Regions from separate parts of the Colwellia sp. Arc7-D genome, predicted to be linked through region 4. Evidence: predicted binding sites of a transcription regulator. Region 4 holds the regulator's gene; each other region holds the start of a gene.
What was found. The regulator FNR, encoded in region 4, switches genes on or off when oxygen is low (the NO sensors DNR and NnrR bind a similar motif). The targets are predictions, from matches to a motif close to TTGATCTAGATCAA.
Positions count from the first base shown of each region.

Region 1 (7,454 bases), 1.7 Mb from region 4:
AGATCTATTTATTTCTTCGATCCAAATGGTCATCGCCTAGAGTTAGCGGCAAATACAGGCACAATTGAGCAATATGCCGAGCTTAAAAGGGTTGCACCACTCATGGTTGAAGAATGGTCAAAAACTAAAAAAGCGCCATCTCATGCAGCTTGGTTACACCAACTAGATGACTAATATTTAACAAAAATAACGCTACAAGCCTTATTAACGAAGAGCTTCGTAATTAAGGTTTGGCAAAAATCATTCAAATATTTGCCCGTTTTTGTAAGACATTGCCCACTAAAATTGAATAAATAAAAATTAAATTACACTTATTAACAAATTTATTACACTTAAAAACAAAGACTTGCTGAATTTTAGTTTTTTTGCGTAATAAACAAACAAAAAAACCGCTTGATGCTTGACGAAACTCACGTAAAGTATGGGTCAGCTACATAGATAGCACTAAACAAAACGGATAATAATTGCACGGACAGCAATAAGCGTTAACTAACGCAGAAGAAAATTTAAAATACGGATGGTTTAATAAAGCTTGGGATAAGCACTGAATATTTCGCCTAAAAAGGCATTAGGGATAGCTCAAAAAAGTGTCAGGATGACCGATAAAAATAAAATTAAGCACGGAAATAATAATAAAAATAATATTGGAAATTAAAAACCCAACAGGGACCGTAACAAAAGGCTAGGATAGCCACTTAAGAATCGGGATTATATATGTTGGCAATTGCCACATTTTCTCAAAAAGCGACGTTAATAACGTCGCTTTTTTTCTTTCTATCGCGGTTTACTGTGGAATGTCGTAAAATAAGCACAATTGTTCATTATTTTAAGTTATTACTATGTCTCGTACGAAAAAATCACGCAAGCCAGGCACCGGTTCTATTGGCATCCTAAAAGATGACAAAAAGAAATTGGTAGAGCCAAAGCCGCGTAGAGCAAAAAAATCAAATGGTAACGAAGCGGGTAACCGTCAAAAAGAAGCCACACCAAAAATTAACCAAAATCAAAACTCTGCAAAGAATAAAGATCCTCGCATTGGTAATAAAACACCTATCGATTTAGGTAAGCCAGTTAATGCGCCGATAAAAACTAAGCCAGCTAAAAAAGTGCAAGATAATTCACCTATCGCGGCTATCCGTGTGGTTGAAACAGGTGAATCATTAGCTGATCAATTAAGCCGTATTGAGCAAGACCCTAGATTGCTTGAAATACTTGAAAAACAAGATAATGAAATAACCTTAACGTCAGAAGAGGTTAACTATTTCAATACGCTGATGGAACAGCACGAAAAAATCAGTCAAGAATTAGGCCTAGATGATGAAGATGAAGTTGTTGAACAAACTCAGAAGTCAGATTCAGAAGATGATCTATGGGACAAGTTTAATAATAGTGATTTATCAAAATTTGAATAGGTAACTTAAATGCTATCAAATCCTTGGGTATATCTAGCTTTATTAGCCTTTGTAATTATTGGTGTTTTAGCAGCAATAGCCGTCAAGCTATTGCGCCAATTGAAGCTTCAAACGCAAGCACAAGAGCAAAAAGAAATAGCTCAGCAGCTAGCATTGCAACAGCATGATAAAAAAATAATCTCCAGTGTTATTATTATTGTGCGTGCAATGAAAGAAGAGCAATGTGATATTGCAGAAGGTTGCTGGCGATTAAGCGTACTGCTTGATTCATTAAAATTAAGCCAAAATTTAAATGTTCAGTTTCCTTCAGTATTCAAGTTTTATGAAGCTATAAAGCACATGCCTATTTTATCAGCACGTAAAAAGCTGGATAAAAAATCACGGATGAAACTCGATTTTGAGCGTATGAAGCTTGAAGCTGAAATGGCTGACGATATTCGTAAAGATATCGAGTTACTACACCAGTACGCTAATGAACGAAATAGTATGCTGAGTGAATCCACGACTTAAAGCATTAACAATTTTATTGATGCCGTTAGTGAATACTGCGGCTCAATACTTTCCCCACAAAAACCTCATAAAAAGCCCTGTATCCAAAATTAAATATACGCGACAAATTTTTCACGATAATTAAACCATAAATAACTAATTTACTTCAAAGATGCCCATAGTATTGAGCTCGATCAATGTTTGAGTTGCTAGTTTACCTATAATATCGAAAAATGAATAAATCGGTATTCTTATGCGAGCAACACAGTTTTTTGATCAGGCACTATTAAAAAAATATAACACCAGTGGCCCACGCTATACTTCATATCCAACCGCACTAGAATTTAATGAACAATTTAGTTACACCAACTTAGTCTCTGCGATAAAAGAGTCACCCAATAATGAGTTGTCCTTGTATGTGCATATCCCATTTTGTCATAGCCTTTGCTATTACTGTGGTTGTAATAAGGTCGTCACACGTCACCGAGATAAAGCTGACACTTATCTAGAGTTTCTCGCACAAGAAATTACCGAAAAAGCGGTATTATTCAAAAACTATACCATCAAGCAGTTACATTGGGGTGGTGGTACTCCAAGCTTTTTGCGGCACGAACAAATGGTAAAACTAGTAGCACTGCTAAAAGAAAATTTTACCTTTGCAGAGCAAGTAGAAATGAGTATTGAAATAGACCCGCGTGAAATAGAAATGAACCTAGCTGAGCACCTTTACAGTCTAGGATTTAATCGTTTAAGCATTGGCGTGCAAGACATTGATAAAAAAGTTCAGCAAGCAATTAACCGAGTACAGTCGACCGAGTTTATTGCCAGCTTTATTGCTCATGCCAAACAAGTCGGCTTTAAATCCATTAATATTGATTTAATCTACGGCTTACCGCATCAAAATATAGCAACCTTTACTCGTACACTAAGCAAAGCCAATGAAATGGCTGTTGACCGCATTTCGCTATTTAGTTACGCACATATGCCAACACGCTTTGCCGCACAGCGTAAACTCAAGGATGAATGGCTACCGAGCATAGAGGAGAAATTTGCATTGATGAAACTTGCCATAGAGATGCTCTGTGACTTTGGATACGAATTCATTGGTATGGATCACTTTGCAAAACCTGAAGATGAATTAGCTATCGCTCAAAATGCCGGAGACTTGCACCGAAATTTTCAAGGCTACACAACCAAAGGTGGTTGTGATTTACTCGGTTTAGGTGTTTCGTCAATTAGTGCCATTGGTAATAGTTTCAGCCAAAACACCAAAGAGCTACAAGGCTATTATAAAGCGATTGCTACAAAGGCACATGCTCATGAAAAAGGGGTAAATTTATCTCGCGATGACATTATTCGAGGTGAGGTTATTCGCGAACTTATGTGTAACCTTTACCTCGATAAAAATAAAATTAATGAAAAATTTGCTATTAGTTTTGATGACTACTTTGCTGACGACTTACCTTTGCTGCAAACCTTCATTCAAGATGGGTTAATCAGTAATACTAGAGATCACCTTCGTGTCGATCAAAAGGCTAGGCTGTTAATCCGCAATATTTGCATGAGCTTTGATGCATACTTAAAACAACATATAAACACACAACGCTTTTCTCGGGTAATATAAATTAGCTTTATAATTGCCCTAAACTAAATCGACAATCAGCGCTGAAAAACACCAATTCAGCGACATTACCCTTGTCATCTTCACGAGCTAAATCAACCCATTGATAATAAACATTACGATGTACCTTAGCTTGTAAGTTACGTCTAACCCTAACGTATAAAGCACCATCTTCACTAGCTTCTAAGGGGTGATCAGCATTTAAAATAAAGCTGTCATCTAAATTAGTCGTAACTTGCATACTGGTTTTTTGCTCATCTAACCATTGCCATTGCGTTAAAATAAAAGGTGCATCAGCCACCATTATTCCAACTTTTTCAACCGGCGTTACTAGAAAGTATTTATCAGCTTCTTTTTTCAAAACCGAGGCAAATAATTTCACCAAAGACAAACGTTTAAAAACAGTACCATTATAAAACCAGCTACCATCCGACTTTATTTCTAAATCTATATCACCACAAAAAGGTGGATCCCATAATTCAACCGGCGGCATTTTTTTAGCATTACCCTGCTGAGAGTCAGAAATTTGCGCTGATATTTTTTCTAATGACATAATGGTTAACTTATTAGATAGCTTTACTTCATATTAGCAAGTTAATGGTAAAAGTTGAAATAACCGAATAGCTGACCGCCAAGCAAAAAATCATTCATCACTCTAAAAAATTCAAAAAAAACCTGTCGAAATGCAATATTTCACTTGTCATATCACTATAAAATGCAATACAATCCTCGCGCCTTATCACTGGGCGCTTCAAGTAATATCAGTGGTGGCTATAGCTCAGTTGGTAGAGCCCCGGATTGTGATTCCGGTTGTCGAGGGTTCAAGTCCCTTTAGCCACCCCATTTCTTCATATGTCTCTTTATATTCAATTATTTAAAAAATCGTCAACTCGATAGTAATCACCTGTGATTCCGCATTTCAAGTGCGCGAGGGTTCAAGTCCCTTTAGCCACCCCATTCTTTTATATATCATGTGTTTTCAATTACTTAAGAAATTCGCTAACTCGATCGTAATCACCTGTGATTCCGCATTTCAAGTTCGCGAAGGTTCAAGTCCCTTTAGCCACCCCATTCTTTTATATATCATGTGTTTTCAATTACTTAAGAAATTCGTTAACTCGATCGTAATCACCTGTGATCCCGTATTTCAAGTGCGCGAGGGTTCAAGTCCCTTTAGCCACCCCATTTCTTTATATTTTTCTGTATATTCAATTATTTAAAAAATCGTCAACTCGATAGTAACCACCTGTGATTCCGCATTTCAAGTGCGCGAGGATTCAAGTCCCTTTAGCCACCCCATTTATTTATATTTCTCTTTATATTCAATTATTTAAAAAATCACCAACTCGATCGTAATTAGCTGTGATTCCGCATTTCAAGTTCGCGAAGGTTCAAGTCCCTTTAACCACCCCATTTTTTCTTGCCTTTTCAAAACTCAAAACCTTTTAGCATTTTAATACTATAAATATCTATGTATTATCACTCCTTTGAAAATTCTATAGATATGTGAGGAAAAAGCTTACTTTATTAGATATATATCCATATTATTAACAATGCTGTTCAACCCTCGCATCGAGCTATGCTGTTATCTACTTTAACCATAAGAGCATCCTGTAAAGCGTTATAGCAAATAAATAGTCGTCGGGTATTAAGCACAATTTATCAATTTTTATTAAAGGCATATCAAGATGAAATTTATCCAAGTATTAAGTTCAGCAATAATAGGAACTATAGTGATTGCAGGTTGTGCTAAAAACACAATAAACGAAACATCGAGCAAGCCAATTCCTGCAGCTAAATTTGATTTATCAACATGGAAAATTACCATTCCGACAGATAATGATAATAATGGCAAAGTTGATCAGGTAAGCAAAATTGATATTCAAAATTATAGCCATCCTGATTATTTTTACCTTGATGACGAAAATAATATGGTCTTTGCTACGCCCAATAAAGCCTTTACCACAGCCAATTCAAGCAACACACGGAGTGAACTGCATCAGTTATTAGGCGGACCTCAGTTAACAAACTATGCGCCAGGCAATAATTTCTCTTTAAAATCACACAAAAACGCTCAAAGTTATGCACAAATAGGCGGTAACTTACAGGCTACAGTTAAAGTTAACCATGTCGCAAAACGCGCTACTTACCCAGAAAAAAATCCTGCTTATTCCGTTGTTGTAGGGCAAATTCACGCCACTAAAGATAAAACTATCGTCGCTGAAGGAAATGGCTTTGGCTATGGTAATGAGCCGATAAAAATATATTTTAAAAAATGGCCAAATCATCAATATGGTTCAGTATTCTGGAATTATGAACGCAACTTACCAAAAGCAGATCCTAACCGTGTAGATATTGCCTACCCAGTTTGGGGTGAATTGTGGAGTGAAAGCAATGAACCTGGTGAAAATGGCATAGCGTTAAACGAAGCGTTCAGCTATGAAATAAATGTCGTTGAAGATATTATGCACTTAACTTTTACAACCGCACGGCACAAGCCAGTTACCTTTCAAATTAACTTAGCAAACAACATTGATGCTAACGGTAAAGTTGATAAATTCGACCATCCTCATGGCTACAAAGGTGATGCATTGTTTTTTAAAGCTGGTGCATATAATCAATGTAGCATTAAAGACGACCCTGGCTTTTGGTACCCTAAATGTTTAGGTACAGGTGACTGGAAAACTGATAAGAAAAATGGTGATTATGCGCAAGTGACCTTTACACGTTTAGTTACTGGCATGAGTAAAAAGCTGCAATAATGTAAACTTAACAATAATTCGGCTAAATAAAATGTAATCGTATTTTAGCTGATTTAATAAATTGCCTCGTTAATCGGGGCTTTTTATTATAACGAGAATAAAATGATTCATGTGATGGTAACGACAACTAATACCATTTAACTGACCCGTACTTCGCCGTGTATTGATCAAAAAACCTTCTTATTTGGCTAGTGTATTTGACTTTATTTATGCTTACATACTTTCCTTACTGCACTTACATGGGCTGATTAATACAAGCCATTATTTAAAATGTATTTTTTATGTTTTAGCTCATTAGTCATGCTTATCAACTCCACGAAGTCTAAAAATAAGTTTGGCTAAATCGGTATCAGCGGCTTTAATTAAAGGTAGATTTACTCTCCTAATTTAACCTTTATTGATAACACACAGGTGAGGAGCCATACCATTCGTTTGCAAGTCGAAGCGAGAATACTCTTGTTCATGTCAGCGCCGTGCATGTGTTGTGGTAAGTTTAATTTATACAATCTAGATTCAAGGAAAATGATGAAATTAAAATATTTTGCTCTATATGGCTTAATTACTTTGCTTGGCGCTTGTAGCCAAACGCCTAGAGTGTCGGATCAGTCTACCCCATCTAATCAATCGTCATCGATAACAAAAAATGACCCGAGCATGTTTAAAACAAACCGCGCCTGCATTAATATTATTAAAGAATTTGAAGGAGTTCGCCTCAATGCTTATAGAGGTCTCTCAGGTGCTTTCCTCATAGGTTACGGTCATATGGCTGATGTTCACAAAGGAATGAAGATATCGCAAAAGCAAGCGGAGAAGTTGCTAAAAGAAGATTTAAATCGATTTGAAAAAGACGTTGCCCGACATGTTAAAGTGCCGATAACAGAAAATCAGTTTAGTGCAATGGTTTGCCTCTCGTATAATATTGGTAGTGGTAATTTTTATAAGTCGACAGTACTGAAAAAAATTAACAACAATTTACCGATAGAAGCAGCTGATGCCATTTTAATGTGGAATAAAGTTAATAAAAAGGTAAACCTTCATCAAGTTAAACGTAGAAAAATGGAAAGAGCTTTATTTATTAAGCCTTAAATAGCCATACATAATAAATAAAGGGTAAGTTGTACATCACCACAAATTACCCTTAAATCCAAGCTATTACATGAACAAAACCCG
Region 1 is NZ_CP028924.1:4,011,366-4,018,819, forward strand. Features, by position in the region: gene DBO93_RS17410 (VOC family protein) at 1-174, shown strand, start outside; gene yihI (Der GTPase-activating protein YihI) at 840-1,412, shown strand; gene DBO93_RS17420 (DUF2489 domain-containing protein) at 1,422-1,922, shown strand; gene hemN (oxygen-independent coproporphyrinogen III oxidase) at 2,155-3,525, shown strand; gene DBO93_RS17430 (DUF1285 domain-containing protein) at 3,533-4,075, opposite strand; tRNA gene DBO93_RS17435 (tRNA-His) at 4,290-4,365, shown strand; gene DBO93_RS17440 (polysaccharide lyase family 7 protein) at 5,211-6,284, shown strand; gene DBO93_RS17445 (lysozyme) at 6,807-7,370, shown strand.
Region 1: a site for FNR is predicted at 2,086-2,099, ahead of hemN (oxygen-independent coproporphyrinogen III oxidase). Genes of this name have one in related genera too.

Region 2 (7,454 bases), 1.6 Mb from region 4:
AACGATGAGAGAATGTTCCAACTTCACGTGCAGTGCCACAAGCTGAGGGCTGTCCGGTTAATGAGAACGGGCTATTACCAGGTTCAGAAATTTTACCGGTTAACAAATGCACGTTGTACATTAAATTATTAGCCCAAACTCCACGGGTATGTTGATTGAATCCCATGGTCCAAAATGAGGTAACTTTCACTTTTGGATCAGCGTACAACTTCGCCATTTCAATTAAATTAGCCTCTGGCACGCCAGAAAGTTTTGATACTGATTCCACCGTATAAGTGCTGACAAACTTAGCGTAAGCTTCAAATGTCATCGGTTTTGATTCACCACTGCCGGCATTTTTTGCCGCTTTTTCTAAAGGATGCGTTGGGCGTAAACCATAGCCGATATCAGTTACCCCTTCACGCACATTGACGTGCTTTTTCATGAAGTCTTTATTAACGGCATTATTTTGAATAATGTAGTTAGCAATAAAGTTTAAAATAGCCAAATCTGTTTGTGGAGTGAAAATCATGCCATTATCGGCAAGTTCAAAACTACGGTGTTTATAGGTTGATAACACATTAACTTTAACGTGCGACGCACTTAAACGACGATCGGTGAGTCTTGACCATAAAATGGGGTGCATTTCCGCCATATTTGAGCCCCACAACACAAAGGCATCAGCATGTTCCAAATCGTCGTAACATCCCATAGGCTCATCGATACCAAAGGTACGCATAAAACCACCAACAGCTGAGGCCATACAATGTCGAGCATTTGGGTCTATATTATTAGTTAAGAAGCCCGCTTTCATCAACTTAGAAGCAGCATAACCCTCCCAAACTGTCCATTGCCCTGAGCCAAACATACCGACCGAGGTTGGGCCCTTTTTCTTAATCGCGGCTTTAAATTTATCAGCCATAACATCAAAGGCTTTGTCCCAGCTTACCGGTGTAAAGTCGCCTTCTTTATCGTATTCACCGTCGGTCATTCTTAATAATGGCTGAGTTAATCGGTCTTTACCGTACATAATTTTCGATAAAAAATAGCCCTTTATACAGTTTAAGCCTTTATTAACTTCTGCTTCTGGATCGCCCTGTGTTGCCACTACTTTGCCATGTTGAGTACCGACTAAAACGCTGCAACCTGTGCCACAAAAACGACAAGGTGCTTTGTCCCACTTAATCGTACTTTTTGACGATTGTGTGATCAAATTAGTCGCTGACAAAGGAACCGAAACCCCAGCGGCAACAGCGGTGGCTGCAATCGCATTAGCTTTAATAAAGTCACGTCGAGTCAAGGTCATAATGCTTTCCCCTGGTGCTGTGGTAATCCGGCATCGTTATGATGAAATATTAGTGATGAAGATATAACCCCAGATACATTGCTCATATCTGTAATGGTATCTATGATGCGTTTTGCTGGATTTTTTTCTCCCTCAAGGCCCTCTACAGTGAAAACTAAACTGCCATTTTCTCCTTTTGCATGTATCTCAGCACCGGGAAATGCTTGTAAATCATCAGCAACTTTAGCCGCGTTGTCTGGGTAAGCCATAAACATAACTCCGGCAATATTTACTGGGCTTTCTTCTAAAAGGTTAATCATATTTTTGCCCTCTTATACTTTTTTGTTTACTTCAACTGAATGCTCAAGCACGGCTGCAGGCTTAGCGCCAAATATTTTTAAAATAATAACCGCGACTAAGGCTGTGGCGATAAAGCCAAAAATAAATATCAGTGGCATTGAGGTATAACCTAAAATATTCCATATCAACTGCTCTAAATCACTCATGTTCTGCTCCCAATAATGTTGTTGAAAGCTTGATTGCCGATTCCGGACAAATAGCGACACAAGCCCCACACCCTGTACAATCTAAAAGTGTAATTTCAGGTTGAGGTACGCTAGCATGCAGGTATTTAAATGAGATAGCATCAGACTCACAACTGTCTTGACAAACTTGGCAGTGCACCTGATTTTTAGCTAAACAACTTGCTTCAATTTCAATAGTTAACTGCCAAGGGACAGCGTCCAAAGGTTTGAATAATGGTTCTTTACAGGCCTTCACACATTGTTGACAAAAGGTACATTCGCCAGCAGAAAAATTTATTTCAGGAAAACCACCATCACCTTTAACAATAATATTTTCCTCACAAGCATCCATGCAATCGCCACATTGTGTGCAGCCTTGAGTAAATAACTTTTCGTCTACGGTCCAAGGTAATCTAATCGCTGGCGGTGTAGAAACATGCTTGGCTCGCATAAAGTTACGACGGCTTAAATCAACCATAAATCCCCTCCACTTGAAAAAGTAAAACAACTACATTTTTCCAAGTTAATTAACTGACATAGATCACATAAAAACATTATTAACTGACGATACTGCATTTAATCATTGCGTTACTTGATGTAAATCAAGTTTCTCTTGTACTTAATAGATAAAACCTTGAATAAGGTAAAAATGAATAACGCCAAGATGAAATTAGTGATTAGCCATGCGAAGTTATTTTCATTTTAGCTATGTGCATTTAAATAATTTTGAAGTGTTTTGTACATAATAACGACTTATCCACTCTAACTTTAAAATGTGTCATTAGCTGAAATATCCGAGGTTATTGTTTAAGTTAAGCACTTCCTGGTAGGAACATTTAACTATCGTGGTAAAAAATTGAAATTAAAATTAAAATACAAGATATTGTTACTGCCCTTCGCACTTGTTTTCGCTATAATGTTGCGCTTTAAAATTTTAGTTAAATTCTATTCATCCACTTTTAAAACAGGTAATTTGCATGTCTGTACAACAGCAGGAAGTCGACCTTCGACGCACCTTCGCTATTATTTCTCATCCTGATGCGGGTAAAACGACGATCACTGAAAAGGTTTTACTTTTTGGTCAAGCTTTACAAAAAGCCGGTACGGTAAAAGGTAAAAAGTCGGGACAACATGCGAAATCTGACTGGATGGAGATGGAAAAAGAACGTGGTATTTCAATAACCACTTCTGTAATGCAATTTCCCTATAAAAACTGTTTAGTTAATTTACTCGATACACCGGGTCATGAAGATTTCTCAGAAGATACCTACCGTACGCTAACCGCAGTTGACTCTTGTTTGATGGTTATCGACGTTGCTAAGGGTGTAGAAGCACGTACCATTAAATTAATGGAAGTTACTCGTCTGCGTGACACCCCTATAATTACCTTCATGAATAAAATGGACCGTGATGTTCGCGACCCAATGGAAGTCATGGATGAAGTTGAAGACGTACTAAAAATAAAATGTGCCCCTATTACTTGGCCAATTGGCATGGGTAAAGAGTTTAAGGGTGTATATAACATTTTAACCGATGAAATATTTTTATATCAAACAGGCCAAGGTCACACTATTCAAGAAAAGCGTGTTATTAAAGGTATCGATAACCCAGAATTAGATAAAGTTATTGGTAACTACGCTGATGATTTACGAGAAGAGCTAGAGCTTGTTGCTGGCGCGTCACATGAGTTTAATCTTGAAGAATTTTTAAAGGGTGAACTTACACCGGTGTTTTTTGGTACTGCATTAGGTAACTTTGGTGTTGACCATATGCTCGACGGCTTAACTCGCTGGGCACCAAAACCATTGCCGCGCGAAACCGACACTCGTATTGTTACTGCTGAAGAAGAAAAGTTCTCAGGTTTTGTTTTTAAAATTCAAGCCAATATGGATCCAAAACATCGTGACCGTATTGCTTTCATGCGTATTTGTTCAGGCAAATATGAAAAAGGCATGAAAATGAAACAAGTACGCATCGGCAAAGACGTAAGAATTGCTGACGCAGTAACCTTTATGGCTGGTGACCGCTCTAATGTTGAGCAAGCTTATGCTGGCGATATTATTGGTTTACATAACCATGGCAGTATTCAAATTGGTGATACCTTTACCGCCGGTGAAGATATGAAGTTTAGCGGTATTCCAAACTTTGCCCCTGAAATGTTCCGCCGAATTCGTTTGCGTGACCCGCTTAAAGCTAAGCAATTACAAAAAGGTCTTATCCAGTTGTCTGAAGAAGGCGCTGTGCAGGTATTTAGACCTTTCAACTCGAACGATATGATCGTTGGCGCGGTTGGTGTTCTACAATTTGAAGTCGTCGTTCAACGTTTAAAAACTGAATACAAGGTTGATGCTATTTATGAGCCAATTAGCGTAGCAACAGCGCGTTGGTGTACTTGTGATAATGAACGTACGTTAGAGCAATTTGAAAAGAAAGCTTATGACAACCTAGCATTGGATGGCGGTAATAACTTAACTTACATCGCCCCAACTATGGTGAACTTAAGCCTAGCGCAAGAACGTCATCCCGATATTGTGTTTCATAAAACACGCGAACATTAATCTCCTGCAGATTAATTTAAAGCAATTGATGACAAGTAAAAGTCAATCACGTAATTTATCCATAAGCCTAGTGAATAACATTAGGCTTATTCACTCAAGTTAATGCCATTCACTTGAGTCTTAATAGAATAAGAGTTAATTAAAATGAATATTAGTAACATCCTAAGTGAAAGAGTTAGTGCAGCAATGACAGTTGCAGGTTTACCTGAAGGCACAAATCCTGCGATAAGTTTATCTAACCGAGCAAATTTTGGTGATTACCAAGCCAATGGTGTTATGGGTGCAGCTAAAAAATTAAAAACCAATCCTCGTGAATTAGCAACCAAAGTGGTTGAAGCACTCGACTTAACGGGTATTGCTGAAAAAATTGAATTAGCAGGCCCAGGGTTTATTAATATTCATTTAGACAAAAACTGGTTAGCAACGCAGTTAAACACAGTATCGAACGATAAAAATTTAGGTGTAAACCAGTCAGAAAAACCGCAAAACGTTGTGGTTGATTATTCTGCTCCAAATCTCGCTAAAGAAATGCACGTAGGTCATTTACGTTCCACCATTATTGGTGACGCTGTAGTGCGTGCGCTTGAGTTTCGTGGTGAACATGTTATTCGTCAAAACCACATGGGTGATTGGGGCACGCAGTTTGGTATGCTACTCGCTCATTTAAGCGATAAATTAGCGTCAGATGAAGTTGCTGAAACTGCTCTTTCTGATTTAGAAAATTTCTATCGTGAAGCAAAAATTCGTTTTGATAACGAAGACGGCTTTGCTGATCGCGCCCGTGATTATGTCGTAAAACTGCAAAGTGGCGACGCACATTGCGCAACACTATGGCAGCAGTTTATTGATATCTCAATTAGCCACAGTGAAGACATTTATAAAAAACTTAATGTCACGTTAGCACGTAAAGACATTATGGGTGAAAGTGCTTACAACGATGATTTATCAAATGTTATCGATGAATTAATGGCACAAAAAATAGCCGTTGAAGATCAAGGCGCTAAAGTTGTTTTTATTAACGAAATGGCTAATAAAGACGGCGACCCTTCGGTATTTATTGTGCAAAAATCGGGTGGCGGTTACTTATATGCAACGACCGATTTATCAGCGTGTCGCTACCGTGTTGGTGAGTTAAAAGCAGACCGAATTATTATTTTTACTGACGCTCGCCAAGCGTTGCATTTTAAGCAAGTTGAAATCGTTGCCCGCAAAGCAGGTTTCTTACCCGAGCATGTAGGTTATGACCATTGTCCATTTGGCATGATGATGGGAGATGATGGCAAGCCTTTTAAAACCCGTACCGGTGGCACCATTAAACTCGCCGAATTACTCGATGAAGCCGTTATTAGAGCAAAAGTGGTTATCGCTGAAAAAAATCCAGATTATAGTGAAGACCATTTAACTGAAATTGCTGAAAAAGTGGGTATTGGCGCGGTTAAGTTTGCTGATCTATCAAAAAACCGTACCAGCGATTATATTTTCAACTGGAAAACCATGCTCAGTTTTGAAGGCGCTACAGCACCCTACTTACAATATGCTTATTCGCGTATTAAAAGTATTTTCACTAAGGCTGATTTCTCAGCAAACGATGACTTACCAGCCATTGTTATTATTGAGCCACAAGAAAAAGCGCTAGCACTTAAATTGTTGCAGTTAGAAAACGTTATAGATTCTGTCATTAGCGAATGTACACCAAACCTGTTGTGTAATTACTTGTATGAACTTGCGAGTCTTTATATGAGCTTTTACGAAGCTTGCCCAATATTGAAAGATGACATTGCTGATGACGTTAAACAATCAAGGCTAGCCCTAAGCTACATTATTGCAAATACCCTAAAGCAAGGATTAGATATTTTAGGTATCGACGTTATGGAACGCATGTAACATTTCTACGGGACAATATGCTGTAAATGAAAATATTACTCATTGATAACACTGAGAACCAGCTGCTCGAGCTTAAACAAGATCTTATCAAGTCTCGAGCTAAGTTTGCCCATGTAAATGGCTTAAACGCTGCAATTTCAGCACTTTCAAAGCACAAGTTTACGGTTGTAATATGTGCTGCCATTGTTGACAAAAATGATGGCAACACGATTTTTGAAATGATCGCAAAAAAATTCCCAACCATTGTTCGAATTTTAATTAGCGATAATGAACAACACACGCAACATAATGCGCATTACTCTTTTGCTCAGCCTATAGAATGTAAAACTATTGTTAGCACCATCGCTAATTTGGCGAATAATAATAAAGCTATCACTCAAGATATTATTGTAAAAACCGTTGCTAATATAAAAACGCTACCTAGCCCGCCCAAAGTTTATATGCAGCTAAATGCTATCTTAAAAGACAGTAATACAGACTCACAAAAAATTGCTCAAATTATACAACAAGACCCTGCACTAACAGCCAAAGTGCTCCAGTTCTCTAATAATACTTTTGCGACCGGCTCAAAGCCGATGATGAATATTGCAGATGCCATCACCAAAATGGGCATTGACACTCTATGCTGTATTGTAATGACTGCTGAACTATTCTCTTATGCGCCAAAAATTAAAGGATTTTCAATACAAGATGAGCAATTGCATTGCTTAGCCACAGCAAAACTTGCAGCTTCAATGGTCAAGCCAGAATTAAAACAAGACACTATGATTGCGGGCTTATTACACGACATTGGTAAAGTTGTATTATTTGAAATTAATGAAAAATCCACCGATTTATTCATTTTACACCGAGTGAACGGTGACAATAATATCGATTTAGAAAATAAAGTTTTTGCGAGTGATCACTGTCATGTCGGTGGTTATTTATTACATATGTGGGGTTTTTCCTATCACATAATAGAAGCCATTATTTTACATCACCGACCTGAAAAGCTATTACAAAAATCTTTCGGCGTAGCGCAAGCAGTTTACCTTGCCAATGTGCTTGTTCATCAGCAAATACCGAACACTGAATTTATTAAACATTATAAATTAACCAAGGTTATTGATGTACTCACCCAACGGGCGAATAAATTAATTTAGCCTGATTTTTAGTAGTTTAAACATGGCATTGATAAATACCACGGGAGTTAAGATGACACATACCTTGAGCTTTACCGACAGC
Region 2 is NZ_CP028924.1:2,998,131-3,005,584, forward strand. Features, by position in the region: gene napA (nitrate reductase catalytic subunit NapA) at 1-1,285, opposite strand, end outside; gene DBO93_RS13035 (chaperone NapD) at 1,282-1,584, opposite strand; gene DBO93_RS13040 (TIGR02808 family protein) at 1,597-1,770, opposite strand; gene napF (ferredoxin-type protein NapF) at 1,763-2,266, opposite strand; gene prfC (peptide chain release factor 3) at 2,766-4,346, shown strand; gene argS (arginine--tRNA ligase) at 4,491-6,230, shown strand; gene DBO93_RS13060 (HDOD domain-containing protein) at 6,257-7,372, shown strand; gene DBO93_RS13065 (TatD family hydrolase) at 7,425-7,454, shown strand, end outside.
Region 2: a site for FNR is predicted at 2,381-2,394, ahead of napF (ferredoxin-type protein NapF). Genes of this name have one in related genera too.

Region 3 (7,454 bases), 440 kb from region 4:
CTACTTAGGGGAGAGTGAACTCGGTAATATTATTAAAGAGCATATACGTGCCGAAGAAGCTGATTTAAACCATGTTGAGGGTATCGGCGCGTTAAACTTTTTTGCCTTAGATGAAATTAAGGTCACTGAAGAAGGTGAAGTGTTAGACCCAAGCTCTATTATAGCGTTACCAACAAAGCTTGATTTGCCTATTTTGCCTGACACATACTCTGGTGCTAATGATCCTTTTTTAACTATGCTCAATGAGTCGGGTCACAGCTGGGTGGTTATAACAAACCTTGAAGGTACACCATTATTAGTTATTGATGCTGATGGTTTCTTACGAAGCGCACTGTTTCAGTCAGAGAACTTTGACCCTTACAGTTATTGTCATCGCCCGGTTGTTATCTCAGATGAAACTACGTCATTAAACGAAGCTATTTTACAAATGAAAGTGAACACCTCAATTGATAAAAACTTCGACGGTGTTATTGAACACGATGTGTTATTAGTGTGGGGCGAAACTAGACGCATTATTACTGGTGCAGATATATTTGGCCGTTTACTTAAAGGCATGTTGCCATTAGTGCAGCATAACGAAAAAGTAGCAGAGCTGATAAACGCTGAAAAAAAATAATTAAGCAGTAACTTATTTTACAATATTAAACTTCGGCTACTGACGCCGAAGTTTTTATTTTTCACCTTTCAAGTTAAACCTTTCAAGTTAAGCCTTTAAAATTACACCTTTTAAATGATAACGTCTAAATAACAATGCCTAAATAACAACACCTACAAAGCTTTAAATTCTGTCAGCAAGCATTGAGTCACTTTTACGTTATAGCCTTAATTACTCTGGCTTTAAAGCAAGTACATCTGATTTCAACAAGCTCAAGATTTTCTCTGCTGTATTCCCTAGTACTTTAGCTTGCAAACCTTTACGCCCAACCGTACCTATGACAACTAAGCCTGCTTTTTGCTGCGCGGCAATGCTGGGAATAACCTTTTCTGGTTCGCCTGCTTTAACATAAAAGTTAGCGACAGGTATGTCGTATTCAACAGCCAACGTTTCTATTTGGGTTTTTAAGGTTTTAGCTGCCTTAAGCTCCAACTCGTCTTTGAAGTGAATACCTAAGTCACGTAATACTTTTGAAAATACTACGGTGTAGCATACAAATAATTCCGCTTCATTGGTTTGAGAAAATACTTTAGCGGCTTTCAATATTTGATGGTTTAACGCTTGTTTACTTTTGCGTTTGGTTTCTAGATCTATTGCGGCTAATACATTAGGTGATTTGCGCCATTTATTATCACTGACAATAAAAACAGGTGCTGGGCATTCGCGTAATAATTGCCAATCAGTTGACGTGTACAAAAAAGTCTCACTTCGGTGTGCCGTTTTTACCACCATGGTTGGGCTATGCTCTTCTGCGTAATTATTTATCCAATTATAAATACGTTTTTCCCAAACAACGTCAAAACTGTAGTTAACTCCTTCAGGGATTATTGTCTTGAGTGATGTTTTTGCATCTTGTTTAACTGCATCTATTATTGTTTGTTGTATCTTTTGTGGATCATCATCAATAAGTCGTAAACTTTGATAACAAAAATAAACAATATGTAAAGAATTATGGGTGCTTTTAGCAAGTTCACAAGCGCGCTGAATAGCCACTTGCTTACTTTCCGATAAATCTGCAATCACTAATATACTGTTCATAATACCCTCTCAGCTGATGTGTATTACTTAAAAATAACACACAAGATTCAGCGTTTCTTTGATATAGAACAAAGCTTAGTAAGATAAGTAATGAAATGAAAATAGCTTAAAAAGGTTAATCGAGAACTAAAGCTAAACCCTCGTAACTTTAGGTGTTGGTGTTGGTGTTATTGTTCAAGTGCATTTGACGAATAATTAAGGCTGTGCAAGCGACAGGTAATAATGAAATCAATGCAAACATAAAGTTTCCGCTAACAAAGATTAAAACACTTGATAATAGAAAGGCTAAAGCGACGAAAACTGCTCCCACTTTCGCAACCTTGTTATAAGAAAAAAATAGCCCCATTGAAAGCAAAGCTGCAGCGAAAATTTGAATGACACCATAGAGGGTAATAGCAAAGTCATTAAACATGAAATGTTGTAAAAACTGAACTTCATCAGGGCTATGGATAACTTTTGCTATGCCAGCAAATAGGCTTAATAAAGAGATGATGACAATCAATAAATTTATAACAGATTTCATCTACACTCCATGAATCAAGACTTGATTCGCCATAAGTATTAATCCTAGCATGTTATATTTTCTTTGTTGTGCGTATAAGGTTTAAATTACCGTTAATAAACGTCTACACAATAGAGTTAAGCTTTTCTTTATGTTTCTTATTTGCGTATAGGTATATCAATAAAGCAATAACGATGTTGAAGCTACAGCGCAATATTTCAGCTAATTGAAAGTTTAAAGTCACTAAGTTATAAATTAAATCAACCGTTGAACCCAAGCCAAGTATAATGGCTAAAATCATAAATATTTTTTCTAAAGACATTGAATTAGACATAAAGCGCTCTTCAAATATATTATTTTCAAGTGAAATTTGTAAAAGGTTTAATCTTAAAAACCTCAGTAAACACAACAACCAAAAGCGCTAATAAAATTAACTTTCTCATATACTTAAGCACTATCCATGATTTTTTTAATCAATGAATCTAATTTCGATAAGTTAGCATCCAGATAAACGGGTATAGTAATATCAGCATTTTCTTTGATTGATTTTTCAAGCACCCCTTGCCAAGTTGGTAAAGCTGCAATGCCTATAACGACACAGTTTTCTTTACTTATCTGCTGAAAAAAATTAATTATTTCGTTAACCGCTTCAGGTGTTAAACCAGCAGATTCATCGGCGTGAGCTAGCAAGGCCCAAGGAGAGTTTTGAGGAGCAATTAATAAAACTTTATCGTTTAATTGCTTAACACCTTCTTGATTAAAGCTTCCTGATGGATATATATGTACTACATTTCCAGTCAGATTAATTTTGTAATCTCCATGCGATTCCATTATAGCTCCTGGATTTCATCAAAAAGTAACAGCTTAGTCAGCGTATTTTTTTATTTTCATAAAAAGGTAATGCGACTAATGTAAATAACTTTGAAAAGAAAGTACATAAACATTACTAACATCAGAAAGTTATTTGTAGCGTTACTGACTATGCTATCACCTTAAAAACCATCAGATTAATTGACCAACTTACTGATGACTTTTACGTTATTGTGCAAGGTTTTATGGACTGGGCATTTATCTGCTATTTCTAAAAATCGTGCTTGTTGCTTAGCCTCTAACTCACCAATAAAACTAATTTCACGCACTATGGCTTCAATACCTTGGCTTTGCTCTTCACACTCTTGGCAATCAAGTAAATAATTTCGACTATGCTTTAGTTCAACTTTTATATGTTTTATAGCAAGATTTTTGCGTGTGGCATACATACGAAGTGTCATAGCAGTACAGGCGCCTAAACCGGCAAGTAAATGCTCATAAGGATCAGGACCCATATTATTGCCACCAACACTTTCTGGCTCATCTGCAAGCCAATAGTGGCTAGCTGTGCTTACATGCTGAGTAAATTTATGATTTTTTTCTTCAACAATCACATGACCTTTAGTAATTTCAGTTTTCCCATATTCAGCACTTGTTTTAGAAGCGTTCATTGAAGACATAACGTTGCTAACGTCTTTATTAACACTTTTATCATGTGTTATATATCGCCCTGCCCACGCCGAAATTACATCGGCAGCATACTCGGCATCACGCTTATTCGTTAATAAATGATCCGCGTCATCTAAACTAACAAAGCTTTTAGGATGTAAGGCCGCTTGATATATTTTTTCCGCTTCACTGATATTGACGGTACTGTCAATGGGTGAATGCATGACTAAAAGTGCTTTCCTTAAATTACCAATGCGACTGGTATCGTAGCGTTTAATGTCATCTAAAAACTGTTTTTCGATAGTAAACACACGTCCAGCCAAGTTCACTTCTGCTTTACCGTACTTTTCAATATCATCGACTTGTAAGGCAAAGTTATGAGCGACATGTTCGGCATCAGATGGAGCCCCAATAGTGACTATGGCCATAGCTTCTTCAACCTGTTGAGCAACATTAAGCACTGCTGCACCACCCAAGCTATGACCAATAAGCAATCTCGGCGCTTGATATGTTGTACGAAGAAAATCCGCAGCGGCAAGTAAGTCTTTTATATTTGAGGAAAAGTTACTATTTGCAAAGTCACCATCGCTATTTCCTAAACCGGTAAAGTCGAACCTTAACACGGCAATTCCTTTTCTAACTAGCGCTCGGCTTATACGTGATGCCGCCGCAATGTCTTTACCACAAGTAAAGCAATGGGCAAATAGTGCATAAAATTTAACATCAGATTCTGGGGTTTCTAGCAAACCACTAAGTTTGTGTTCTCCACTGATAAACTCGACTTTTTGACGCATAGGGGATCCTTTGTTATTTGATAGTTTTATTTTATATCTAGATTACTAAGATTGACCGCTAAAGCTTAAATTTAATTTCTCCCATTAACATTTACCCATAGTATTTAACTTAAATATTACGATACATAACTTCATATTATGTATAAAATATAGCGGTATTTTTTATTGTTAAGGAACAAGTATGACTATAGGTGTTGGCGGCTCTACCGCAAAAATCGAGCTTGAAAAATTAGCTAATATGACAAATCAGGTAAAAGCGATTTCTGAGGCTGAATTTAAACAACGTATTAAAAAAGCACAAACGATCATGGCTGAAAATAATATAGCAGCTACCTATATTGATGCAGGAACAAATTTATACTACTTCACAGGTACACGCTGGTATGCCAGTGAACGTATGGTGGGTGCTATTATTCCTCAGGAAGGAGAAATAAAATATATTACTCCTTATTTTGAAGTTAACACGCTGAGTCAGTACATGACGATAAAAGGTGAAATTAAAGGTTGGCAAGAGCATGAAAGCCCTTATCAGTTAGTATCACAAACGTTAAGTGAAATTGGCATAACAACAGGTCAATTAGCCATTGATGAGTCTGCCGCATTTTTTATTGCAGACGGTATTAAAAAAGCAGCCCCAGCTTTAACACTTATCGACGCTAAATGTGTAACGGCAGGTTGTAGAGCAGAAAAGTCTGATACTGAAATAGCCTTGTTACAACAGGCAAAAAACATGACTATTGAAGTTCACAAAGCGGTAGCTCGTATATTGCATGTAGGTATAACAGTGCAAGAAGTGACTGATTTTATTGATCAAGCTCACCGTAAAGTGGGGGCACCTGCTGGTTCATACTTTTGTATTGTACTTTTCGGTGAAGATTCTTCATACCCTCACGGTGTTAAATCGCCCAAAGCACTCGAAGAAAATGACATTGTACTCATTGATACCGGTTGTCAGGTTGAAGGGTATAACTCAGATATTACCCGTACCTATGTTTTTGGCGAGCCAAACCAACGCCAACGAGATATGTGGTTGATTGAAAAATTAGCACAAGAAGCTGCATTCGACGCAGCCAAAATAGGTGTTGCTTGTGGTGATGTTGATGTTGCAGCAAGAGCTTACTTAGCAAGCCAAAACTTAGGACCTGATTACCAAACACCTGGATGCCCTCATAGAACAGGTCATGGTGTAGGTCTGGATATTCATGAATGGCCATATTTAGTTCGCAGCGATAGAACGCCACTGACTAAAGGTATGTGTTTTTCTAATGAACCCATGCTGGTAATACCTAATGAATTTGGTATTCGTTTAGAAGACCATTTTTATATGACAGAAACTGGCGCAAAGTGGTTCACGGAGCCTTCCTACTCAATCGACGACCCTTTTGGTTATAAGCAAGCTTAAGCTATATTAAGCTGGGCGATATAACGTAAATAACTTGACTCAAAGTTCAGGGCCAAACCTGCGTTTATTCCTGACTTTTAAAAATTATTACATTTTAGCTAACTAAATAGAGTGGCGTATGTCTTGAGCTTTGAGTAGAATCGATACATTGTTATTTTTGATACTGAATTTATGCACGCATTTTTAGAATATATTCCACTGGTTATTTTTTTCGTATTTTATAAATTCGCCGATATCTATTGGGCTACTGGCGCACTAATCGTCGCTTCCGCCATTCAAATAGCTTATTTTTTAATTAAAAAGCAACCCATTCCAAAAAGAAATTTGATTTTCTTCGGTCTAATTGCCGTTTTTGGAGGCTTAACTATATATATGCATGATGATACTTTCTTGAAATGGAAAGTGACGATTATCCAAGGGATTTTCGCAATTGCACTTTTAGTGAGTCAGAAATTATTTAATAAAAACATTATGAAAGAGTTTTTAGGTGAAGCCCTAACCTTACCTGAAAACATTTGGAACAGACTAAACTTAGCTTGGGCATTGTTTTTCGCGCTTTGTGGTTTTCTTAACTGGTACATTGCCTTTAATTTTAGTTTAGAAACTTGGGTTAATTTTAAGGTGTTTGGTTTAACTGCCATGACGTTTATATTTGCCATTGGCTCAGTGTTATCTCTTTATAAATATATGCCTGAAGAACAAGAAGACTCAGAACAAAAAACAGAGAAACAAGAATAATTTAGTATTTGTAATACGTATTTTTAATTTAATATTTTGGATATAAAATGTTTTACCTTATTTATAGTGAAGATGTTGAGAACAGCTTAGCGCTGAGAATGAGTGTACGCGAAAGTCATTTAGACCGATTGCGTATGTTGCAAAATCAAGGAAGATTACTAGTAGCCGGACCTTGTCCAGCTATCGATAGCGAAAATCCAGGCGATGCAGGCTTTACTGGCTCACTTATTATTGCAAAGTTCGACAGTTTAGTAGCTGCTCAACAGTGGGCTGACGAAGACCCTTACATCGCGGCAGGCGTTTATAAAAACGTTACTGTTAAACCGTACAAAAAAGTACTTCCAGCATAAATATTAGCTATGAATAATAAAACACTTAGTAGATACATATTAGTCAGCGCCCTGCTGTTCTCAAGCTCTTTAATGGCTAAAAATACGGTTGATCTGTGCGAAAAAACTATGGACAGTACAGCCGATGTATCTCGGTGTTTAGATGGTATTAGAGATAAGAAAGATCGTGAATTACAAACCTGGATAAATAATCAAACCTTTATTTTAGAAGAGTTATCACTTCACAATGGACGAAGTACATCGCTTGATATGTTTAAGCGCTCTCAGCGAAACTTTATCAGCTACCGAGAAAATAACTGTCGTTGGCAGTATTTAGTCCTCGCACCAGACGAAAGCGCAGCTATCGCCTATAAAAAATGTTATATCACGTTAACACAAGACCGCATTGAAGAATTAACTCACCTCAATAAAAACAAATAACTATTCGAGTATTAAATATACTAAAGCAACTAATAATAAGTAGTGAAAAATCGTTTCATTACTTGTTAAGTCTCAG
Region 3 is NZ_CP028924.1:1,851,823-1,859,276, reverse strand. Features, by position in the region: gene DBO93_RS08140 (CNNM domain-containing protein) at 1-616, shown strand, start outside; gene DBO93_RS08135 (universal stress protein) at 827-1,693, opposite strand; gene DBO93_RS08130 (hypothetical protein) at 1,842-2,216, opposite strand; gene DBO93_RS08125 (hypothetical protein) at 2,320-2,529, opposite strand; gene DBO93_RS08120 (hypothetical protein) at 2,643-3,026, opposite strand; gene DBO93_RS08115 (bifunctional alpha/beta hydrolase/OsmC family protein) at 3,203-4,468, opposite strand; gene DBO93_RS08110 (Xaa-Pro peptidase family protein) at 4,650-5,870, shown strand; gene DBO93_RS08105 (septation protein A) at 6,042-6,608, shown strand; gene DBO93_RS08100 (YciI family protein) at 6,656-6,958, shown strand; gene DBO93_RS08095 (lysozyme inhibitor LprI family protein) at 6,968-7,378, shown strand.
Region 3: a site for FNR is predicted at 1,752-1,765, ahead of DBO93_RS08135 (universal stress protein). Genes of this name have one in related genera too.

Region 4 (7,454 bases):
TTACAGTTTTGTTGAAAGTTTAACGGCTTCTTACCCATTCTACTTTATGCGTTTTGTTGGTGGTGTATTAGTTGTATCAGGCTTCTTACTGATGGCTTACAACATGTTTAAAACAATTTATGCTAAAGACAATAGTCTTGAAGCAGTTAAAGTAGCTTAAGGAGCCAACGATGAAAAATAAACATGAAAAGTTTGAAAAAAATGTTGGCTTGTTTGCAATCTTTACTATCCTCGCCATAAGCGTTGGTGGTTTAGTTGAAATTACGCCACTTTTCTTTCAAAAAGCGACAAATACACCTGTAGATAATCTACGTCCTTATACACCATTAGAAATGGAAGGACGTGATATTTATATCCGTGAAAGTTGTAATGTTTGTCATAGCCAAATGATCCGTCCATTTCGTGCTGAAACAGAACGTTATGGTCATTACTCAGTGGCTGGTGAACAAGTATGGGAACATCCATTTTTATGGGGTTCAAAACGTACTGGCCCTGATTTAGCGCGTGTTGGCGGTCGTTATAGTGATGATTGGCATCGTGCGCATTTACTTGACCCACGTTCAGTGGTGCCAGAGTCAAATATGCCTTCATTTAAGTGGCTAGCTGAAAATACACTTGATGGCGAATTAACCGCTAAAAAGTTATCAACATTCAACTTTTTAACGCGTAATAGAAGCCACAAAGACGAGCAAGGTAATGCTATTCCTCTTTATTCTGAAACTGATATTTCTGGTGCAAAGAAAGCAGTTAAAGGTAAAACAGAAATGGATGCATTAATTGCATATTTACAGTCTCTTGGTCATGCGTTGAAATAATATGATGGATTACGGCACGCTTAGAGGGCTTATTGCCCTATTAATATTGGCATTATTTATAGTTATTGTGGTTTGGTCATATTCAAAAAAACGCAAATCATCTTTTGATGAAGCGGCAAATTCAATTTTTGAAGAAAAAACTGAAACTGAAATAAGCCACACTAACAAAAATAACAAGCAGGAGACTGATAATGTCTAGCTTCTGGACTATTTGGGTATCGGTTCTAACCCTTGGCACATTGATAGGTTGTTACTTACTATTACGCATGTGTTTAAAGAACTTTGCAGATGTTCCTGAAGGTGAGCCTACAGGACATGTTTTCGATGGCATTGAAGAACTAAACAACCCACTACCTAAATGGTGGAGTAATTTCTTTTTGTTAACCATCCTTTGGGGATTTTTCTACATCGCTGTATACGGTTTAGGTGGTTGGAAAGGTTTTTCTGGCTGGGAAAGTTCTAACCAAGGTATTTTGAATTTAGCTGAATCTAAAGAAAAATCGGCTTTAGCTAAAGAAAAAGGCTTGTTAGTACAATACGATCGTGAAGTTGCTGCTGCTGATGAAAAATATGGACCAATTTTTGATGCTTACGCAAAGCGTGAAATAGCCGATTTAGCAACAGCTAACGATGAAGAAGCAACTTCAGCACGTAAAGTTGGGCAACGGTTGTTTATACAAAACTGTTCGCAATGTCATGGCTCTGATGCTCGTGGCGCTACTGGTTTCCCTAACTTAACGGACCAAGACTGGTTATATGGTGGCTCACCAGAAATGATTAAAGCCACACTAATGCACGGTCGTAAAGCTAATGGCATGATGGCTTGGAGCGCAGCATTAGGCGGCGAGCAAGGCGTTAAAGAAGTAGCTGCTTTCGTTTTAAGCTTAAGTGGTCGTGAAGTTGATGCTAAAGCAGCAGAAGCAGGCAAAGTTAAATTTGCTATGTGTGCAGCTTGTCACGGTAGTGAAGGTAAAGGTAGTGATGCAATGGGTATTGCCCTTGGCGCTCCTAACTTAACCGATAATACTTGGCTATATGGCGGTTCTCAGCGTGCTGTTGAATATTCAATAGCTAACGGTCGTGCCGGTATAATGCCAGCGTGGGATAAAATCCTAGGTGAACAAAAAATTCATGTTATCAGTGCCTATGTTTATAGCTTATCGCAAGAGTAGTCGCTAAAAATCTCGTGATACTAAAACCTTGATGTTGCAAAGCACCAAGGTTTTTTTATGTTTATCTTTTCAGGGAAGTTTCTCTAATCACTTGTTATATTTAGAATTATAATTACTAAAAACTGGGTTGTTCCTTTAATAAATGCAATGTAAATAGACTTTGCAAGCTCAAGTTTCCTGCGGGTGAATTAACTTATACTGATGGATATTCATTAAGTTAAAGTTTGTTACATAACAGGTTTTTTAATAGTTACCACATAAGAAAAGTCGTATAATGTTCACTCTTTCAGCAAATAAGAAATTTTCATGAAAACATCTTGGTATCAAGAGCCTTGGGCTTGGTTAGTGTTTATATTACCTTTTACAGCCGTAGTTGCCGGTATTGCGACTTTTATTATAGCTAATAGCGATCCAGACCCTCTGGTTGTTGGCGACTATTATAAAAAAGGTAAAGCGATAAACCTAGAGTTAGGCAAAGTTAGACAAGCACAAAAACTCGGTATGAGTTTTGGTTTGAAACTTGTTGATGACCAATTGACTATTCGCCCGACAGGTATCGAAAAAACATTCCCACTATTGAATGTTAATTTTTATCACCCAACATTAGCCGACCGAGATTTTTATTTAGCATTAACGGCTGATGGCAATGGTGACTTTACGCATTTTTTTGAAGCTGAGCACAATGTTTCTGGTAAATGGCAAGTAACCATTAGTCCTTTTGAGAACCACTGGAAAATTCAAACCGTGCTCACCCTACCTCAATCTGACTTTATTGCGATAAAACCGGACCTGTCAGTAGCAAATTAATTAGCCTGTAGATTAGTGAGCATAAATTAATGAGCAAAGCTTGTTTTCATTGTGACGAACCCGTTCCCAAGGGTATTCATTTAATAACAAACATCGACAACATCGATCAACCTATGTGTTGCATAGGTTGCCAAGCTGTCGCACAAACGATTGTTGATAACAACCTAACCGATTTTTACCGCTTTCGTAGCGCACCAGCGCAAAAAGGTGAAGTATTAATACCTGAAAAACTTCAACGCAATGAAATACTTGACGATGTAAACTTACAAAATGAGTTTACTTATTATCATGATGGCTTCAAAGAAACCATTTTAACCATTGATGGCATAAGCTGCTCGGCTTGTGCATGGTTAATTGAAATGCAAGTGAGCAAGCTCGAAGGCGTTAATAAGATTAATGTGAACGCCACAACGCAACGAGCGACAGTGCAGTGGCAAGAAAGCCAAGTTAAATTAAGCGACATTCTCAGTTTAATCGATAAAATTGGTTATCATGGCTTGCCATTCAAGGCCAGTACCGCTGAAAAATTAAATAACAAACAAGCTAAAAACTTTATCAAACGCTTAGGTATCTCTGGCATTTTAATGATGCAAGTAATGATGATAGCTTTTGGTTTATATTTTGGTGCTTTTTCAGATATGACAGAACACAATGTCATGTATTTGCGTTGGGCAAGCTTTTTCTTAACTCTACCTATTGTCAGCTATGGCGCCTACCCTTTTTATAAAAGCGCATTTTTTGCTTTAAAAGCACGTCAACTCTCAATGGATGTGCCAGTATCTATTGCTATTTTATTGGCCTTTATGGCGAGTTGCTGGGCAACATTTACTCAGCAAGGCGAGGTGTATTTCGAATCTGTTTCTATGTTTACCTTTTTACTGCTTATTGGTAAATTTCTTGAATTTAGAGCCCGTAGTCGCGCCGCTGATGTTTCTGCAAATCTATTAAAATTAATGCCAATGACCGCAACGAAAGTTGAACACGGTATTGAACAATTTATTTCCGCGAATTACTTAAAAGCTGATGACATTATTTTAATAAAGCCAGGGGAAACTATCCCCGCAGATAGTGAAATAATTACCGGAACGAGCCAAATAAACGAAGCAATGTTGTCAGGTGAACAACTGCCCTTACAGAAAAAAGCATTAGACGCTATATTTGCAGGTACCATTAATGGCGATGGAAACCTAACCGCAAAAGTTAAACATAACAACCAAGAGTCTTTTTTAAGCCAATTAATTCGCTTGAGTGAAAATGCTCAAAGCCATAAGCCAAAGTTGGCGAAATTGTCAGATAAAATTGCCCAATACTTTGTTGCACTTATCTTAATGGTTTCAATTGCCACGGCAATATATTGGCTACAACACGCCCCTGAAGAAGCCTTTTGGATTACTTTATCTGTTCTCGTTGTAACTTGCCCTTGCGCATTGGCGTTAGCAACACCAACGGCGCTTACCTGTGCAACAACGAATCTAAATCGTGAAGGTATCATGATTAAATCAGCTCATGTGCTTGAAACCATGCCTGAAGTCGATGCGATATCTTTTGATAAAACAGGCACATTAACTACAGGTGAGTTCACGATTGTTGAAGTAAAAACTTATGGTGATTACTCAACTGATAGTACGTCAGAAGGTAAACAACAGGTGCTTGCTATTGCCGCGGCGCTAGAGGCACACTCAGCTCATCTGTTAGCAAAAGCCTTTAGACCATTTCGTGATTTTAACCAAACAACTACCCAAGTTGTTGTGGCTCCCGGCGCGGGTATCTCAGGTGAAGTAAATCACCAGCACTATCGTATCGGCAAAAGTTCGTGGTTATTAAACGATGACAAACAGGCATGTTTTAGTGCTCAGTGCGTACTAATGCAAGATGAAACATTAATCGCTGAATTTTATTTGCATGATGGCTTACGTGATGACGCGAAGCCTTTAATTGATTTTCTACATCAACAAAGTATTGAAACGAGCATGTTATCCGGCGATCACCTCCAAGGCTGCAATAAATTACAATCAATATTGCAACTAAGTAATGTGCAAGCAAACTTGTCAGCGCAAGATAAAGTTAACGCCATAAAGCATCAACAAGCTTCGAATACTGTTGCTATGGTAGGCGATGGGGTAAACGACAGCCCAGTATTAGGCGCCGCTCATTTATCGATTGCCATGGGCAGTGGTACTGATATTGCTAAAAATGGCGCAGATGTCATATTATTAAACAATAAGCTTAAAGGCGTACAAACATTGCGAGAGGTTGCCATTCGAACAACGCGCGTTATAAAGCAAAATTACCTTTGGGCTTTTGGATACAATGCCGTTGTATTGCCATTAGCCGTAACAGGGCATATAGCGCCTTACATGGCAGTAATTGGCATGTCGGCCAGCTCAATATTAGTCGTAACAAATTCATTAAGGCTGCTAAAAAAATGAGCATAATCTACGTATTAATTCCCATTGCTGTATTACTCACCTCTATTGGCATATATCTGTTTTTTTGGGCAGTAAAAACTGAGCAATTTGATGATTTAGAAAAACAGGGTATGAGCATTTTATTTGATGATGAAAATGACAATATCAGTCGCAATAAAAACAACAATAGTAAATTAAAAGACAGTGAATTAAGCGAAAGCGACGAGCAACCAAAACAAGCAGCAAAATCATCTCATGACGCTTGATTTTTTTTCCGCATTTGTAATTGGTTTACTAGGCTCTGGCCATTGTATTGTAATGTGTGGCGGTATTAGCACCATGTTAACCACGACCATATCTGACCATGCTCGCCATAAAAAAATGGCGATTATATTTGCCTATAATTTTGGCCGAATCGCGTCTTACAGCTTAATTGGCGCCTTGGTAGCATTCACCAGTTCAATGGCGGCTAAAAACATTGGTTTTCCTGTTATTATTTTAAAAACGATTGCAGGTGTGTTTCTAATTCTACTAGGTTTGTATCTAGGACAATGGTTAATGTGGTTAAGCCGCATAGAGTATTTAGGTAAAAACATTTGGCGCTACATCTCACCTTATACTAAAAAATTCATGCCCATTAAAAACATACAGAGTGCATTGGCGTTAGGAGCACTTTGGGGCTGGTTACCCTGTGGCTTAGTTTATTCTACGTTAACGTGGTCATTAGCAAGCGCCGATGTTTTAAATGGCGCTTTGATCATGTTTTTCTTTGGTCTTGGTACTTTACCTGCGCTGCTGTCAGTATCACTCGGCACTTTCAGTGTGAAGTCTTTATTAACTCAGCCCGTTTTTAGAAAACTAGCCGCCATTTTGGTGATTTCATACGGCATTTACTCTATACTAATAGCATATAGCTAACGCATCTAATATGGTGTTCAGCATGGAAGTTTTTATAGGCTGTTATGAATAATAAATCGTGTACCGATCAGCAACATATTCACTGTCAAAACTGTAGCATTAGTGAGTTATGCTTGCCATTTTCGCTTAATAATCAAGAGCTAGAGACTCTAGATAACATTATTGATCGTAAGCTCCCTATTCAAAAAGGAGAGCAGATTTTTAATGATGGTCAGCCTATGCAGGCGCTTTACGCGATTCGTTCAGGCACATTCAAAACCTATACCATCAACAAACAAGGCGAAGAACAAATTACCGGTTTTCATTTAGCAGGTGATTTACTTGGCTTTGATGCCATTGCTAATGCAGAGCACCCAAGTTTTGCTAAAGCATTGGAAACCTCAATGGTTTGTGAAATTCCTTATAATACACTCGATCATTTATCTAACAGCATGCCTAAGTTAAAAAAACAGATTTTGCGCATGATGAGCACTGAAATTCGTGAAGACCATGAAATGCTAATGTTGCTTAATCGTAAAAATGCAGAGCAACGCCTAGCCACGTTTTTTAGTACCTTAAGCAGTCGATATAATGCCCGTGGTTTATCAGCCTCTGAATTTCGCTTATCTATGACGCGCAGCGATATTGGTAACTATATTGGTTTAACGGTTGAAACAATAAGCCGACTCCTTAATCGCTTTGATAAAAATGGTTTAATTGCTGTTAATGGCAAACTGATTACCATTGTAAATATTGAAAAATTAAATGAGTGTGCTGGACTTTAAGATAAATTTTATCAGCCCTTTTTCATACTTTCTTATTCAACAGTTTAACGCTATGATTAATATAAAATAGCTTATATAAAAGATAATAATTTGATTTAAAACAACTATTATTATTACAAAATAAGTTATTGTTATTATATAAAGTAAATAAATTAACTGTTTAGTTTGGCCTAATACCCACAGGCAAAGATAAGGAATTAGCTATGGAAAAGTATCAAAAAATACTCGCTATTGTTGACCCCACAACAGAAGATCAAAAAGCGGTAAAACGAGCATTAGAATTAGCGCGAAAAACTGGCGCAAGTATTACCGCATTTTTGACCATATATGACTTTTCTTATGAGATGACCACTATGCTTTCAGGCGACGAGCGTGAAGCAATGTGTAAATCTGTTATAAATGATCGTACTCAATGGTTGCAGTCTTTACTTGCTGAACTCGATGTAACTGATATCACCATTGATTGTAAAGTTATCTGGCATAATCGTCCTTTCGAGCAAATAATTGCACAAGTTATTGATCATGATTACGACATAGTCATTAAAGGCACACATCAACACGACAAATTTA
Region 4 is NZ_CP028924.1:1,410,517-1,417,970, reverse strand. Features, by position in the region: gene ccoN (cytochrome-c oxidase, cbb3-type subunit I) at 1-160, shown strand, start outside; gene ccoO (cytochrome-c oxidase, cbb3-type subunit II) at 171-815, shown strand; gene DBO93_RS06175 (cbb3-type cytochrome c oxidase subunit 3) at 820-1,014, shown strand; gene ccoP (cytochrome-c oxidase, cbb3-type subunit III) at 1,007-1,987, shown strand; gene DBO93_RS06165 (FixH family protein) at 2,294-2,794, shown strand; gene DBO93_RS06160 (heavy metal translocating P-type ATPase) at 2,824-5,223, shown strand; gene ccoS (cbb3-type cytochrome oxidase assembly protein CcoS) at 5,220-5,468, shown strand; gene DBO93_RS06150 (sulfite exporter TauE/SafE family protein) at 5,458-6,120, shown strand; gene fnr (fumarate/nitrate reduction transcriptional regulator Fnr) at 6,165-6,884, shown strand; gene uspE (universal stress protein UspE) at 7,088-7,454, shown strand, end outside.